3 linked regions of the Duganella zoogloeoides genome follow. The protein of the gene in region 2 interacts with the protein of the main gene of each other region in a pairwise test. Links are inferred from orthologs where the notes say so. Each region holds a gene or a part of one and is shown on either strand. Other genes may lie near its edges.

Evidence for each region.
Region 1: the proteins of rlmB (region 2) and tsaE interact in binary tests that used the Escherichia coli proteins (3 or more experiments, as listed by UniProt). The link is inferred for Duganella zoogloeoides from one-to-one orthologs.
Region 3: the proteins of rlmB (region 2) and SR858_RS11935 interact in binary tests that used the Escherichia coli proteins (3 or more experiments, as listed by UniProt). The link is inferred for Duganella zoogloeoides from one-to-one orthologs.

The regions. Positions count from the first base shown.
Region 1 is NZ_CP140152.1:645,065-649,519, forward strand. What follows is about bases 993-3,946. They hold tsaE (tRNA (adenosine(37)-N6)-threonylcarbamoyltransferase complex ATPase subunit type 1 TsaE), read right to left. Parts: upstream 2,742-3,946; coding sequence 2,244-2,741; downstream 993-2,243. Other genes in these bases: SR858_RS02910 (N-acetylmuramoyl-L-alanine amidase), read right to left, coding at 993-2,280; queG (tRNA epoxyqueuosine(34) reductase QueG), read left to right, coding at 2,837-3,925. Outside these bases: SR858_RS02905 (D-hexose-6-phosphate mutarotase), read right to left, coding at 1-830; more of SR858_RS02910, read right to left, coding at 850-992; SR858_RS02925 (DUF885 domain-containing protein), read left to right, coding at 3,984-4,455. UniProt on the Escherichia coli protein: Required for the formation of a threonylcarbamoyl group on adenosine at position 37 (t(6)A37) in tRNAs that read codons beginning with adenine.
Region 2 is NZ_CP140152.1:1,757,477-1,761,838, reverse strand. Bases 976-3,836 are described here. They hold rlmB (23S rRNA (guanosine(2251)-2'-O)-methyltransferase RlmB), read right to left. Parts: upstream 2,848-3,836; coding sequence 2,104-2,847; downstream 976-2,103. Other genes in these bases: rnr (ribonuclease R), read right to left, coding at 2,852-3,836; cysE (serine O-acetyltransferase), read right to left, coding at 1,233-1,985; SR858_RS07845 (YceH family protein), read right to left, coding at 976-1,202. Also shown: SR858_RS07850 (hypothetical protein), read left to right, coding at 1-412; more of SR858_RS07845, read right to left, coding at 525-975; more of rnr, read right to left, coding at 3,837-4,362. UniProt on the Escherichia coli protein: Specifically methylates the ribose of guanosine 2251 in 23S rRNA.
Region 3 is NZ_CP140152.1:2,679,261-2,683,739, forward strand. What follows is about bases 514-3,491. They hold SR858_RS11935 (NAD(P)H-hydrate dehydratase), read right to left. Parts: upstream 2,905-3,491; coding sequence 1,123-2,904; downstream 514-1,122. Other genes in these bases: chrA (chromate efflux transporter), read left to right, coding at 514-1,130; SR858_RS11940 (hydantoinase B/oxoprolinase family protein), read left to right, coding at 3,001-3,491. Outside these bases: more of chrA, read left to right, coding at 1-513; more of SR858_RS11940, read left to right, coding at 3,492-4,479. UniProt on the Escherichia coli protein: Bifunctional enzyme that catalyzes the epimerization of the S- and R-forms of NAD(P)HX and the dehydration of the S-form of NAD(P)HX at the expense of ADP, which is converted to AMP.

The sequences.
Region 1 (4,455 bases), 1.1 Mb from region 2 along the record:
CCGATGCGGTGGCGACCAATCCACTCGTCTCCGGCGGCCAGCGGCTGCTGGTCCACGCGTGCCGGCTCGATGCAGACGAAGCGCAAATATTCGTCGTCGGCCAGGTCGACCAGCGCGGCGGCGTCAGCATGGCCCGGGTTCCACACCACCCATTCCGTAAAGCCCTGCTGCGACAGGTTGAACGTGGTGCTGGCCGTGTTGAGCATCAGCGTGGGCGTGGACTTGTACAGGCGGTCGTGCTTTTCGTTGAAGTGCAGCGCCGGATAGTCCTGGGTGCGGGTATTGAGTTCGTGGTCGGTGTAGGTCTGGTGTTGCAGGCCGCTGATGGTCGTGGCGTTCAACTGGCCTACGTCGTAATAGGTGTGCAGCGCCACGCCGAACGGGAATGGCGCCGCGCCCGTGTTGCGCACTTTGAAATCGGCTTCGAGCGCGTTGCCGTGCAGGGTGAAACGCAGGGTCAGCGCGAACGCGTGCGGCCACGCCTGCGCGTGTTCCGGCGCCAGGTCGCTCTGGTCCAGCACCAGTTCCACGAACGAGCCGCCGTTGTCGCCGCCGCTGTCGGCCAGGCGCCAGGTGGACACGCGCGCAAAGCCGTGGCGCAGGCCGGGACCGCGCACATTAAACTGCGGGAAGATGACCGGCACGCCGCCGCGGATGGCCTTGCTGCCGTCGAGCGGGGTCTGGCTGCTGACGAACAGCCGTTCCACGCCGTCGCCGGTTTTCCAGGACAGCAGGTGGGCGCCGAACAGCGCGACCGTGGCCTGGGCGCCGTCCGGCGCGGTGAATTGCACTGCGGGCAGCGCGCCAAATTGCGTCATCGTGACAGCCATGTGGTTTCCGTATGAGAGTTCAGGTTAATCTGTTGCGGGCGAGCGGCGGGTTGCGGGCAAAGTAGGTGCGGATGCCCTTGACGATGGCGTCGGCCATCTGGTTCTGGTAATTCTCGTCGCGCAGCTTGGCTTCTTCTTCCGGGTTGGAGATGAAGGCGGTCTCGATCAGGATCGATGGAATGTCGGGCGCCTTCAATACCGCGAAGCCGGCCTGCTCGACCGAGCCCTTGTGCAGGCGGTTGATGCCGCCAATTTCGGCCAGCACCGACTTGCCCAGCTTGAGGCTGTCGTTGATCTGCGCGGTGGTGGACAGGTCGAGCAGCACGCTGGCCAGTTGCCTGTCGTGCGAGCGCACGTTGACGCCACCGATGGTGTCGGCCTCGTTTTCCTTGTCCGCCAGCCAGCGCGCCGCCGACGAGCTGGCGCCTTTTTCCGACAGCGCGAACACCGACGAGCCGCGCGCGGTGGGCTGCACGAAGGCGTCGGCATGGATCGAGACGAACAGGTCGGCCTGCACCTTGCGCGCCTTTTCCACGCGCTTGCCCAGCGGGACAAAATAATCGCCGTCGCGGGTGAGCATCACGCGGATGTTGGGGATGGCTTCGAGCTTGCCCTTGAGGCGCTTGGCGATCGCCAGCACGATGTCCTTCTCGCGGCTGCCGTTGCGCCCGGACGCGCCGGGGTCTTCGCCGCCATGGCCCGGATCGAGCGCGATGGTGATGATGCGTTCGAGCTTGTCGGCCTTGCCGCCCTTGGCTGGCGGGCGGGTTTGTGCTTCGGCAGTCTTGACCTGCTCGCGCAGTTCGGCGCGTGGCTCGGCCTTGATGTCGGGTTTGAGCGCCTGCAACTGGTCCTGCGGCGTGGGCTGGACCGCGATCGGTGGCTGCGCCGGTTGCGCTGCACCGGCGGGCGGGGCGGCCTTCTCGCCGGTGGTCCAGTTGCCTTCCTCGATCATGGCGGCAATCGGGTCCGCTTCCTTGACCGGGTACAAATCGAAAATCAGGCGGTGCTTGTACGCGCCGGCCGGCGCCAGCGTGAACACCTGCGGCTTGATTTCTTCCTTGAGGTCGAACACCAGTCGCACCACGTTGGGCCGGTTCTGGCCCACGCGCACCTGCTTGATGTACGGATCGTTGGACTGGATCTTGGCCACCAGGCCCTTCAGAGTGGGGTTCAGCTCCAGCCCCTCGATATCGACCACCATGCGCTCGGGGTCCTTGACCATGAAGTGGGTGGTCTTGAGTTCGGCGTCGTTTTCCAGCGTGACGCGGGTGTAGTCATCGGCCGGCCACACGCGCACGGCAAGGATTTGCGCGGCAAACGCGGGCAGCGGCGCGATCACCGACAGCAGCAGGGTGGCGCCGGCCTTGAGGACCGTGCGGCGGTTGCGGACCACGGGGGCGAGTGGATCGCTCACAACTGGGCGGCGAATTTGAGGCGTTGAAGGCATGAGGTACCCAGGGCGGTAGACGCCTGCAATTCTACATCACGGCCCACGCCTGCCACGGTCAGATACAGGTCGATATCGGCAGGCGGCAGCACGCCTTCGGCCTTTTCCGGCCATTCGACGATGCAGATGTTGTCACCATTAAAATCTTCGCGGAAGCCGGCGTCGAGGAATTCCTCGGCGCTGCCCATGCGGTACAGGTCGAAATGGATCACGGCCACGGCGCGTCCGTCCAGCTGCACCTGGTACGGTTCCGACAAGGTGTATGTTGGGCTCTTGACCGTGCCCACGTGGCCGGCCGCGTGCAGCAGCGCACGCGTGAGCGCGGTTTTGCCGGCGCCCAGGTCGCCGTGCAGGTAGATCGTCAGGCCAGGCGCCAACGCCCGCGCCAGCGACGCGCCGAGGGCCAGCGTGGCTGCTTCCTCGGCGAGATGGGCTTTGAAATGGGCGTGTTGAGCGTTCATATGGGCTTCAATCTCCGGCATCGAATAAAATGTGATGTTATGGCAGGCAAAATCGCCAGCCATTGTAACCGCCAGCGCTTCTATCTTCCACGCCGATGTCCCTGTCCGAATCCAATTTAGCGCAACTGGCCCTGAGCATCAAGCGCTGGGGTGTGGAGCTGGGCTTTGCCGAGATCCGCATCACCGACATCGACCTGTCCCACGCGGAGGCCGGCCTGCAAGCCTGGCTCGACGCCGGCATGCATGGCGAAATGGACTACATGGCCACCCACGGCATGCTGCGCGCGCGCCCGGCCGAACTGGTGCCGGGCACGGTGCGCGTGATCAGCGCCCGCATGAACTACCTGCCGAGGGACACGGAAAACGACTGGCGCGCGCGCGAGGCGCGCCGCCTGGCGGACCCCGGCGCGGCCGTGATCTCCGTGTATGCGCGCGGCCGCGACTATCACAAGGTGCTGCGCGCGCGGCTGCAGCAGCTGGCCGATAAAGTCAAAGCTGAAATCGGCGACTTCGGCTACCGGGTATTTACCGATTCGGCGCCATTGATGGAATTGCCGCTGGCGGAAAAAGCGGGCCTGGGCTGGCGCGGCAAGCACACGCTGCTGCTCAGCCGCACGGCCGGCTCGATGTTCTTCATGGGCGAATTCCTGGTCGATCTGCCCTTGCCGGTGGACGCGCCCATCAGCGGCCACTGCGGCCAGTGCAGCGCGTGCATCACGACGTGCCCCACCCAGGCGATCCTGGGCCCGGGCCGGCTTGATGCGCGGCGCTGCATCTCGTACCTCACCATCGAACTGAAAAACGCCATACCGCTCGAGCTGCGCCCGCTGATCGGCAACCGCGTGTACGGCTGCGACGACTGCCAGACTGCCTGCCCGTGGAACAAGTTCGCCGAGCGCGCGGTGCTGCCCGACTTCGACCAGCGCCACGGCCTGGGCGATGCGTCGATGATCGAGTTGTTCGGCTGGAGCGCCGAGGAATTCAACCGCAAGATGGAAGGCAGTCCGATCCGCCGCATCGGCCACGAGCGCTGGCTGCGCAACCTGGCCGTGGGCCTCGGTAATGCGGCGGCGGCCGGCGCCAAAGGCGATCCAGCGATTGTCGCGGCGCTGCAGGCGCGCTGCGACGACCCGTCGCCGCTGGTGCGCGAACACGTGCAATGGGCGCTGGCCTGTCACGCCTGACTCGGCTACACTCGTGCGGTTCTTCTTCCGAGTTTTCCTCCACATAAGGGCCGTGCCGATGCAAACTTCCCGTCCACTGTTAGCGCTGTACGTTGCCGCAGCGTTTACCCTCGCCGCTCCCGCAGCCTCCGCCGCCAAATTCGACGACTGGGCCAACCAGGTCGCCAGCGACAAGGTGCGCAAGGACCCCGAGCAAGCCACGCGCATCCAGTACTTCAAGGGCGCCGAGCAGGACAAGCTCGACGGCCTGCTCACACCGAATACTGCCGCCTACCGCGCGGCCGAAGTGGCCAGCGCCAAGGCCACGCTGGCGAAATTGAACGCGATGGACCGGAAGGCGTTGACGCCGCAGGAACGCGCCGGCATGGCCACCATCGCCTGGAATCTGCAAGGCACCATCGACAGCGCGCCGTTCGAGGACCACCGTTTCGTGTTCAACCAGTTTACCGGTCTGCACGTGCAGCTGGTGAACTTCCTCACGCAAGCGCATCCGATCCGCAACCGCCGCGATATCGAGAACTACCTCGCTC
Region 2 (4,362 bases):
GCTCGGCCTGCTGCCCGTCTACATGCTGTGGGCGCTGCCCACCGTGGGCTGGCTCCTGATGATCTCGAGCATGGTGCGCTCGAAAGTGTTCGTGTGGGCCGTGGGCCTGCCGGTAGGCGCTGGGCTGCTGTTGGTGTGGATGCAGAAAGTGCTGGGCTTCGATCTCAGCGTCGGCTGGTTCATCAGCAACGTCACCAACCGCCTGTTGCTGGGCGTGGTGCCGGGATCGTGGATGTGGTTCGACCGCAGCCGGCTGGCGCTGTCGGAAGAACACGGCCTGCCCACGCCGACCGACGCCTTCCTGTATTCATGGTCCACGCTGGCTAACGTGGGGCTGTGGGTGGGCGTGGTAGCAGGTGTGGCGATGATTGCGGTGGCGATCCGCATGCGCCGCCGCCGCGAGGAAGGTTAAGCGCCTGATCCAGCCTCCAGCGCGGCGTTGCAACTCCTCGCCGTACGCTCGTACTGTCTTCGTCGCTGCGCCCTGCTCCGAAGCCTGGATCAGGCGCTTGCAGCGTTTCTGATTATTCAAACTGCTGGCGGAAGGCGGCGAACTGCGCCGTCAAGTCATCGACCTGGCGGCGCAGCTGCTGCACTTCCTGCTCAAGCGCGCCGATTTTTGTCCCCTGCCCCGCACCGCCGACCGAGCCGCCCAGGCTGGCGGCGGTTTCCTCGCGTGCCAGCGCTTCTTCGCCGGCCAGCAGGTGGCCGTAGCGCGGCTCCTTGGTGCCGGGCGCCAGCGGCAGTTTCGACACTAGCGGCGGATATTTGTCGATCAAAAATTGCAGCGCATGTTCCACCTCGGCCACCGACTTGAAGTCGTGCAGGCGACCGCTGCGGGTGCGGATTTCTCCGGCCGTTTGCAGGCCGCGCAGCATCAGCATGGTCAGCACGGCCAGCTTGTCCTGCTCCAGCGTGAACTTGATGCGCAGGCGGTGCTCGTACTTGGTCACGCGTGCACCGGCCTGGGTGATGCCGTTGACGTACTTGGCCTGCATCAGCCGCTGCAACACCTCGGCCACCGTGTCTTCCGAAATCGACATCACCGGGTCGCGGCTCGACAATTGATTGCAACCATTGACCAGCGCGTTCAGTGACAGCGGATAGTTATCGGGCGTGAGCGCTTCCTTCTCGGCCAGCACGGCCAGCACGCGCAGCTCGAACGGGTCCAGTATCTCGAGGCCTTCGGGCGTTGTTTCCATGTGCAGCGTTCCTTCTTCTGGTTATTCGCGTTATTCGACGAGCTTGTTCAATTGATCGGAATTTAATTTATCACATTCAGGCACGCCCTGGCACTCGAGGCCGGCTGCGCGCATGGTGGCGACCAGGCGCTCGATGCGCGCCTCCTGCTTGACGGCGTTTTCGATCAGGCCGCGCAGCGCTTTCGACAGCGGATCGTCGCCGTTTGGCGTGACGCCGTAGGCCGAGAACGGGCTGGAAGCGAGGGGAGTGGCGGCAGCGCCGAGTAAATCCTTCTGGACGACATGGGCCGGATTGCCGACGGCAGTGGCGCCCGCAGGCACCGGTTTCAGGAGTACCGCGTTCGAGCCCACCTTGGCATAGTCGCCGACGGTAAAACCGCCAAGCACCTGGGCGCCGGCGCCGATGATCACGCCGCGCCCCAAAGTGGGATGTCGCTTGGCGCCCGCGTGCAGCGACGTGCCGCCAAGGGTGACGCCCTGGTAGATGGTGCAGTCGTCGCCGATCTCGGCAGTCTCGCCGATCACCACGCCAAAGCCGTGGTCGATGAATACGCGGCGCCCGATCGTGGCGCCGGGATGGATTTCGATGCCGGTGACGATGCGCGCACCATACGAGATGAAGCGCCCCAGCCACTTGGCGCCGTGCCACCAGCACCACGACGCCCAGCGGTGCATGACGATCGCCTGCAATCCGGGATAACAGGTGAGCACTTCCCAGGCATTGCGGGCAGCGGGGTCGCGTTCGATGATGCTGTTGATGTCTTGGCGCAGATGGTGGAACATGGGTGTTCGAGTGACAACGGAAACGCGTATCTTAGCGTAAGTTGGCTTAGCTCGTAGGGAACTGCCGGAGGGACTTGCAAGGACCTCCCGGCAGGAGGCCCCAGGGTGCTGCTGGAACTTAAGCTTCCTTGGCGATGCGCTGGCGGCGCGCCTCGTACAGGCACACGCCCGACGCCACCGACACGTTCAGGCTCTCGACCGAGCCGAACATTGGAATGCTCACCAGCACGTCGCAGGTTTCGCGCGTCAGGCGGCGCATGCCCTCGCCTTCCGACCCCATGACCAGCGCAGTCGGGCCGGTGAAATCGGCTTCGTACAGGCCCTTCTCGCCGTCATCGGACGTGCCGATCAGCCAGATGTCGCGCTCTTTCAGCTCGCGCAGCGTGCGCGCCAGATTGGTCACCGTGATGTATGGCACGGTCTCGGCGGCGCCGCTGGCCACCTTGGCGGCAGTGGCATTCAGGCCCACGGCGCGGTCTTTCGGTACGATCACCGCGTGCGCGCCCACACCGTCGGCCACCCGCAGGCAGGCGCCGAGGTTGTGCGGATCGGTAATGCCGTCGAGGACCAGCAGCAGCGGCGGACCATCGATGGCGTCGAGCAGTTCATCGAGGTTGCGCGCCAGCGCCAGCTGCGACGCAAAGGCGATCACGCCCTGGTGGCGGCGAGTGCCGACGATCTTGTCGAGGCGGGCCGAATCGACCGGCATGATGCGCACGCCGGCAGCCTTGGCGTTGGCCACCAGGTCTTTCATGCGGCGGTCGTCGCGCGTGGCGTCGATGAAAATCTCTTCCACCGACGACGCCTCGTGACGCAAGCGCGAGGTCACCGCGTGGAACCCAAAAATCATTTTGTTCTTCATTTACTTATCGCTTCTTCTTACTTTTTGCGGCAGGTTTTGCTGCCTGGGGTGCTGCCGGGGCAGACGCCGCGGCATTGTTCTTGCTGCGGCCGCCACGGGAACGGGACTTGGGCTTGTTACCGCCGTTGTTATCCGCTGCCGTGGCTTTCACCTCGTGGCGCTGCGACGTGGTCGGGCCCGGCTTGATGTTGGTCTTGTTGCGATCCTTGCCGCCGTTGCCGCTGCCTTCCGGCTTCGGTGGCGGTGCATCGGGACCGGACAGGCGCAGGTCGATCTTGCGCATTTCCAGGTCCACGCGCACCACTTGCACGGTCACGCGGTCGGTCAGCTGGAAGCGCTTGCCGGTGCGTTCGCCCTTGAGTTCGTGGCGGGCGTCGTCGTACTGGAAGTAGTCGGAGCCGAGGTCGGTGACGTGGACCATGCCTTCGACGAACAGCTGGTCGAGCTGGACAAAGATGCCGAACGTGGCCACGCCGGTGATGATGCCGGTGAATTCCTCGCCCAGCTTGTCCTGCATGAAGTAGCACTTGAGCCAGGCTTCGACATCGCGCGACGCTTCGTCGGCGCGCCGTTCGTTGGCCGAGCAGTGCACGCCCAGCGCGTCCCAGATGGTGAGGTCGGCAGCTTTTTTCTCTTTGCCCTCGGCCTTGTCCTTGGCCTGCTGCTTGCGCGTGGCGTTGGAGACGTTGGTGTTCAATACGCTCGACTCGGGAATCTTCGGCTCGTATTTTTTGCCCACCAGGATCGCCTTGATGGCGCGGTGCGTCAGCAGGTCGGGGTAGCGGCGGATCGGGCTGGTGAAGTGGGCATACGCCTCGTAAGCCAGGCCGAAATGGCCGATATTGTCGGGGCTGTACACGGCTTGCTGCATCGAGCGCAGCAGCATGGTTTGCAGCAGCGACGCGTCCGGGCGCTCCTTGATCTGGCGCATCAGCGACGCGTAGTCGCCGGCGGCCGGCTTGTCGCCGCCTTCCAGGGTCAGGTTCACCTGCTTGAGGAACGTGCGCACCTGCTTGAGCTTTTCAGCGGTGGGGCTGGCGTGGATGCGGTACGTGCCCGGGTGCTTGTTGCGAATCAGTAGGTCAGCCGCGCAGACGTTGGCGGTCAACATGCATTCCTCGATCAGGCGGTGCGCATCGTTGCGGGTGCGCGGAATGATCTTTTCGATCTTGCCGGTCGATGGATTGCTGACGATATAGGTTTCGGTGGTTTCGAAGTCGATCGCGCCGCGTTCGCTGCGCGCCTTCAGCAAGGCCTGGAACACGTCGTACAGGTTGTCCAGGTGCGGCACCAGGCCCGGGCGGCGCTTGGCTGCCGGTCCCTGCTTGTCGCCGAGGATGTCGGCTACTTCGGTATAGGTCAGGCGCGCGGCCGAGTGGATTACGGCCGGGTAGAACTGGTACGCCTTGATCTCGCCCTTGGCGGTGATCACGGCGTCGCAGACCAGCGTGAGGCGATCGACGGCCGGGTTCAGCGAGCACAGGCCGTTCGACAGTTTTTCCGGCAGCATCGGGA
Region 3 (4,479 bases), 920 kb from region 2 along the record:
CGTCGTTTGGCGGCCCCATCGCCCATCTCGGCTATTTTCACGACGAGTTCGTGACGCGACGGCGCTGGCTCACGGCAGCGGACTACGCCGACCTGGTGGCGCTGTGCCAGTTCCTGCCCGGCCCCGCCAGCAGCCAGGTGGGCATGGCGCTGGGGCTCTTGCGCGCCGGGTACGCCGGGGCGTTGGCGGCCTGGGCCGGTTTCACCTTGCCGTCGGCCATCCTCCTGATCCTGTTTGCGCTGGGCATGGCCCGGCACGGCCAGCTGTTGTCGGCCGGTGTCGTGCACGGCCTGAAAGTCGTGGCGGTGACCGTGGTGGCGCAGGCGGTATGGGGCATGGCGCGTAAGCTGTGCACCGATCTGCCGCGCGTGCTGCTGATGGCCGGTGCCGCCGGTTGCGTGGTGCTGGCCCCGTCGGCGTGGGCACAGGTGGGCGTGATCGCTGCTGCCGGCATCATCGGGCTGCTGCTGTTCCGGTCCGGTGCCGGCGATCCGCCGGTGAGCTTGCCGATCATGATCGGCCGCCGCGCCGGCGCCCTGTGGCTTGCGCTGTTCTGCTCGCTGCTGATCGGCCTGCCGCTGGCGGTGCAATGGCTGCCGGGCCAACCGTTGGCCATGGCGGACGCATTCTATCGCAGCGGTGCGCTGGTGTTCGGTGGCGGCCACGTGGTGCTGCCGCTGTTGCAGGCCGAGGTGGTGCCCAGCGGCTGGGTGGGCAAGCAGACGTTCCTGGCCGGCTATGGCGCAGCGCAAACCGTGCCGGGGCCGCTATTCACGTTTGCGGCCTTTCTTGGCGCGTCGATGACGGTCGCGCCGTCGGGCTGGCTCGGCGGCGCGATCTGCCTGCTGGCGATTTTCCTGCCGTCGTTCCTGCTGCTGGCCGGCGCCTTGCCGTTCTGGCGTGACCTGAGAGGCAATCGTCGCGCCCAGGCGGCGCTGGCCGGCATGAATGCGGCCGTGGTGGGCTTGCTGCTGGCGGCCTTGTACGACCCGGTATGGACCGGCGCCATGCTTGGGTGGCGTGACCTGGCGCTGGCACTGGTTGCGCTGGCCGCGCTGATGTGGTGGAAGCTGCCGCCGTGGCTGGTGGTATTGGGTTGCGTTGCAGCAGGCTGGTTCTTGTTCAGCTAGCGAGCCGGTTCAGGGCAGTGCGGATCGCCGGCACCAGTTCGCCGGCCGTCATGCCGATCGGGCCGATGCCGCTGACCACCAGCGCATCGGCTGCCGCACCATGCAGCCACACTGCCGCCAGCGCAGCCGGCCACGGCGGGCAACCTTGCGCCAGCAGTGCGGCACAAACGCCGGACAACACGTCGCCGGTACCGGCCGTGGCCAGCGCCGGGTTGCCGGTGGGGTTGATCACGCAGTGGCCGTCCGGTGCGGCGATCACGGTGCCCGACCCCTTTAATACCACCACCGCCTGCAGGCGCGCGGCCAGCGTGCGTGCTGCGGCCACGCGGTCGGCCTGCACGGTGGCCACGGTGGCGCCCAGCAACCGCGCCGCTTCCAGTGGATGGGGCGTCAGCACGGCGTTCTTGTTGCGGTGGGCAAGGGCGTGCTGCAAGTGCGGGTCGCGGGCCAGCAGGTTGAGGGCGTCGGCATCGATCAGCAATGCGCTGTTGCTGGCGATGGCGCGCGCCAGCAGGTCTGCGGCCGCGGCCGAGTCGCCGAGGCCGGGGCCGATGGCCAGCGTGGCGCGCTCGAAGTCGTAGCCGTCGGCCAGGCGGCACATCAGTTCGGGCTGGCCGCTATCGGCTGGCAACGGATCTTCGGGAAACAGCACGTAGACGCGGCCGGCGCCGGCGTGTAGCGCCGCGCGTGCCGACAAGAGCGGCGCCCCGCGCAGGCCGGGTCCGCCCCCAATGACGGCAACATTGCCGTAAGTGCCCTTGTGGCCGCTGTGGCGCCGCGCATGCAGGTAGCCGGAGAACAGCTCCGGCTGGTTCAGATGCAGTGGCGTCGGCGGGAACAGCGCCGGGTCGATGTCCAGGTCCGCCACCTCGACGCTACCCGCATGGTCGCGGCCCTCGTTGGTGTGCAGGCCGGGCTTGTCGCCGATAAACGTGATGGTGTGGCTGGCGCGCAGCGCGATGCCGTCGGTCCCGACGATGGCGCCGGTGTCGGCATCGAGGCCGCTCGGCACGTCGAGCGCGAGGACCGGGCAAGGCAACCGGTTGACTGCTTCCACCAGTTGGCGCAGGCCGCCGGCGACGGGCCGCGCCAGGCCGATGCCGAACAGGCCATCGAGCACCAGTTGCCAGTCCGCCGCCTGCAAGGCTGCCGCCATAAATTCGTCGACGGTTGCCATTTGCCGGTCGGCCTCGGGCGGTGCCGCGTTGGGCAAACCGCCGACGATGAGGGCGCCGTTGCCGCCCGGCGCGCGACAGCTGCTGGCATGCGCAGCCGGCGGCAATGCCTCGACCAGGCGCGCGCCCGCTGCTGTCGCGCGCTGCCAGGCAGCGGCCCGTTCAGGCGACTGCGTGGCTGTGGGCGCGACGTGCCCCACGGTCACCGCAATGCCGGCCGCAGCCAGGTGGGCCGCAGCTTCCAGCGCGTCGCCGCCGTTATTGCCGGGCCCGGCCAGCACCAGTACCTGCTGCAATGCCAGTCCCGGTGCCGATCCCGGTGCCGATACATGCGCCGAACCTTGCGCCGGTGTCCGCGCCGGAACCTGCACCGATGCCTGCGCCGGACCCTGCGACGGTGTATGCGCCGTTTCCGGCACCGGTGCCCGGGCAGGGAGCCGCTCCGCTGTGCTGGCGGCAGCAGGCGGACAGGATAGCAGGCGCTGCGCGGCGCACGCTGCAGCGTGCCCGGCGCGGCGCATCAACTCGCCCTCGGGCAGCATGGCGGCGGCAGCGTGTTCGATGGCGCGGATGTCGGCAGTGCGGTAAAGTGGCTTCATGCTGTCATATTAACATCGGCAATGATGCAAGCCGTGTTGGGTAACGGACGGCACACGCACTACAATAGCAGCTACACCGATAGTTAAGAGGCATGCATGGATTGGCAATTCTGGATCGACCGTGGCGGCACTTTCACCGATATCGTGGCGCTGGCGCCCGATGGCCAACTGCGCACGCTGAAGCTGCTTTCCGAAAATCCCGAACACTATGCCGACGCCGCCATTGCCGGTATTCGGCAACTGATGGGGGTGGCATCGCACGAGGCGATCCCGGTTGAACGCATTGCCGCCGTCAAGATGGGCACCACGGTTGCCACCAACGCGCTGCTCGAGCGCAAGGGCGAGCCGACCGTGCTGGCGATTACGCGCGGTTTCGGCGACGCGCTGCGCATCGCCTACCAGAACCGGCCACGCCTGTTCGACCGCCACATCGTGCTGCCCGAACTGCTGTACACGGACGTGATCGAAATCGACGAGCGCATGGGCGCCCACGGCGAGACGGTCGTGCCGCTCGACCTGGCCACCGCGCGCGTGGCGCTGCAGGCGGCCTACGACAGGGGCTTGCGTTCGCTGGCCATCGTCTTCATGCACGGCTACCGCTACCACGCCCACGAAAACCGCGTGGCCGAGGCCGCGCGTGTCATCGGCTACACCCAGGTGTCGGTTTCGCACCAGGCCAGTCCCTTGATGAAACTGGTCGCGCGCGGCGACACCACCGTGGTCGATGCTTATTTGTCGCCGATCCTGCGCCGCTACGTGGACCTGGTGGCCCGCGAACTGCCGGGCGTGAATTTGCAGTTCATGCAGTCGTCCGGCGGGCTGACCGATGCCAGGGCGTTCCAGGGCAAGGACAGCATCCTCAGTGGTCCTGCCGGCGGCATCGTCGGCATGGTGCGCGCCAGCCAGCTGGCCGGTTTCGACAAGGTGATCGGCTTCGACATGGGCGGCACGTCCACCGACGTCTCGCATTTCTCGGGCGAGTTCGAACGCGTGTTCGAAACCCAGGTGGCCGGGGTGCGCATGCGCGCGCCGATGATGAGCATCCACACCGTGGCCGCCGGCGGCGGCTCGGTGCTGCACTTCGACGGCAGCCGCTACCGCGTCGGTCCCGACAGCGCCGGCGCCAACCCGGGACCGGCCAGCTACCGGCGCGGCGGCCCGCTGGCAGTCACCGACTGCAACGTCATGCTGGGCAAGATACAGCCCGAGCACTTTCCGCACCTGTTCGGCGCGGACGGCCGCCAGCCGCTCGACGCCCAGGCCGTGCGGGTGCGCTTCGTGGAACTGGCCGCGCGCATTGCCGCCGCTACCGGCAACCCCACCACGCCCGAACAGGTCGCCGAAGGATTCCTCGACATCGCGGTCGGCAATATGGCCAACGCCATCAAGCAGATCTCGGTGCAGCGCGGTCACGACGTGACCGATTACGCGCTCACCAGCTTCGGCGGCGCCGGGGGCCAGCACGCGTGCCTGGTGGCCGATGCATTGGGGATGAAAACCGTGTTCGTGCACAAGCTGGCCGGGGTGATGTCGGCCTACGGCATGGGCCTGGCCGACCAGTCCAGCATGCGCGAA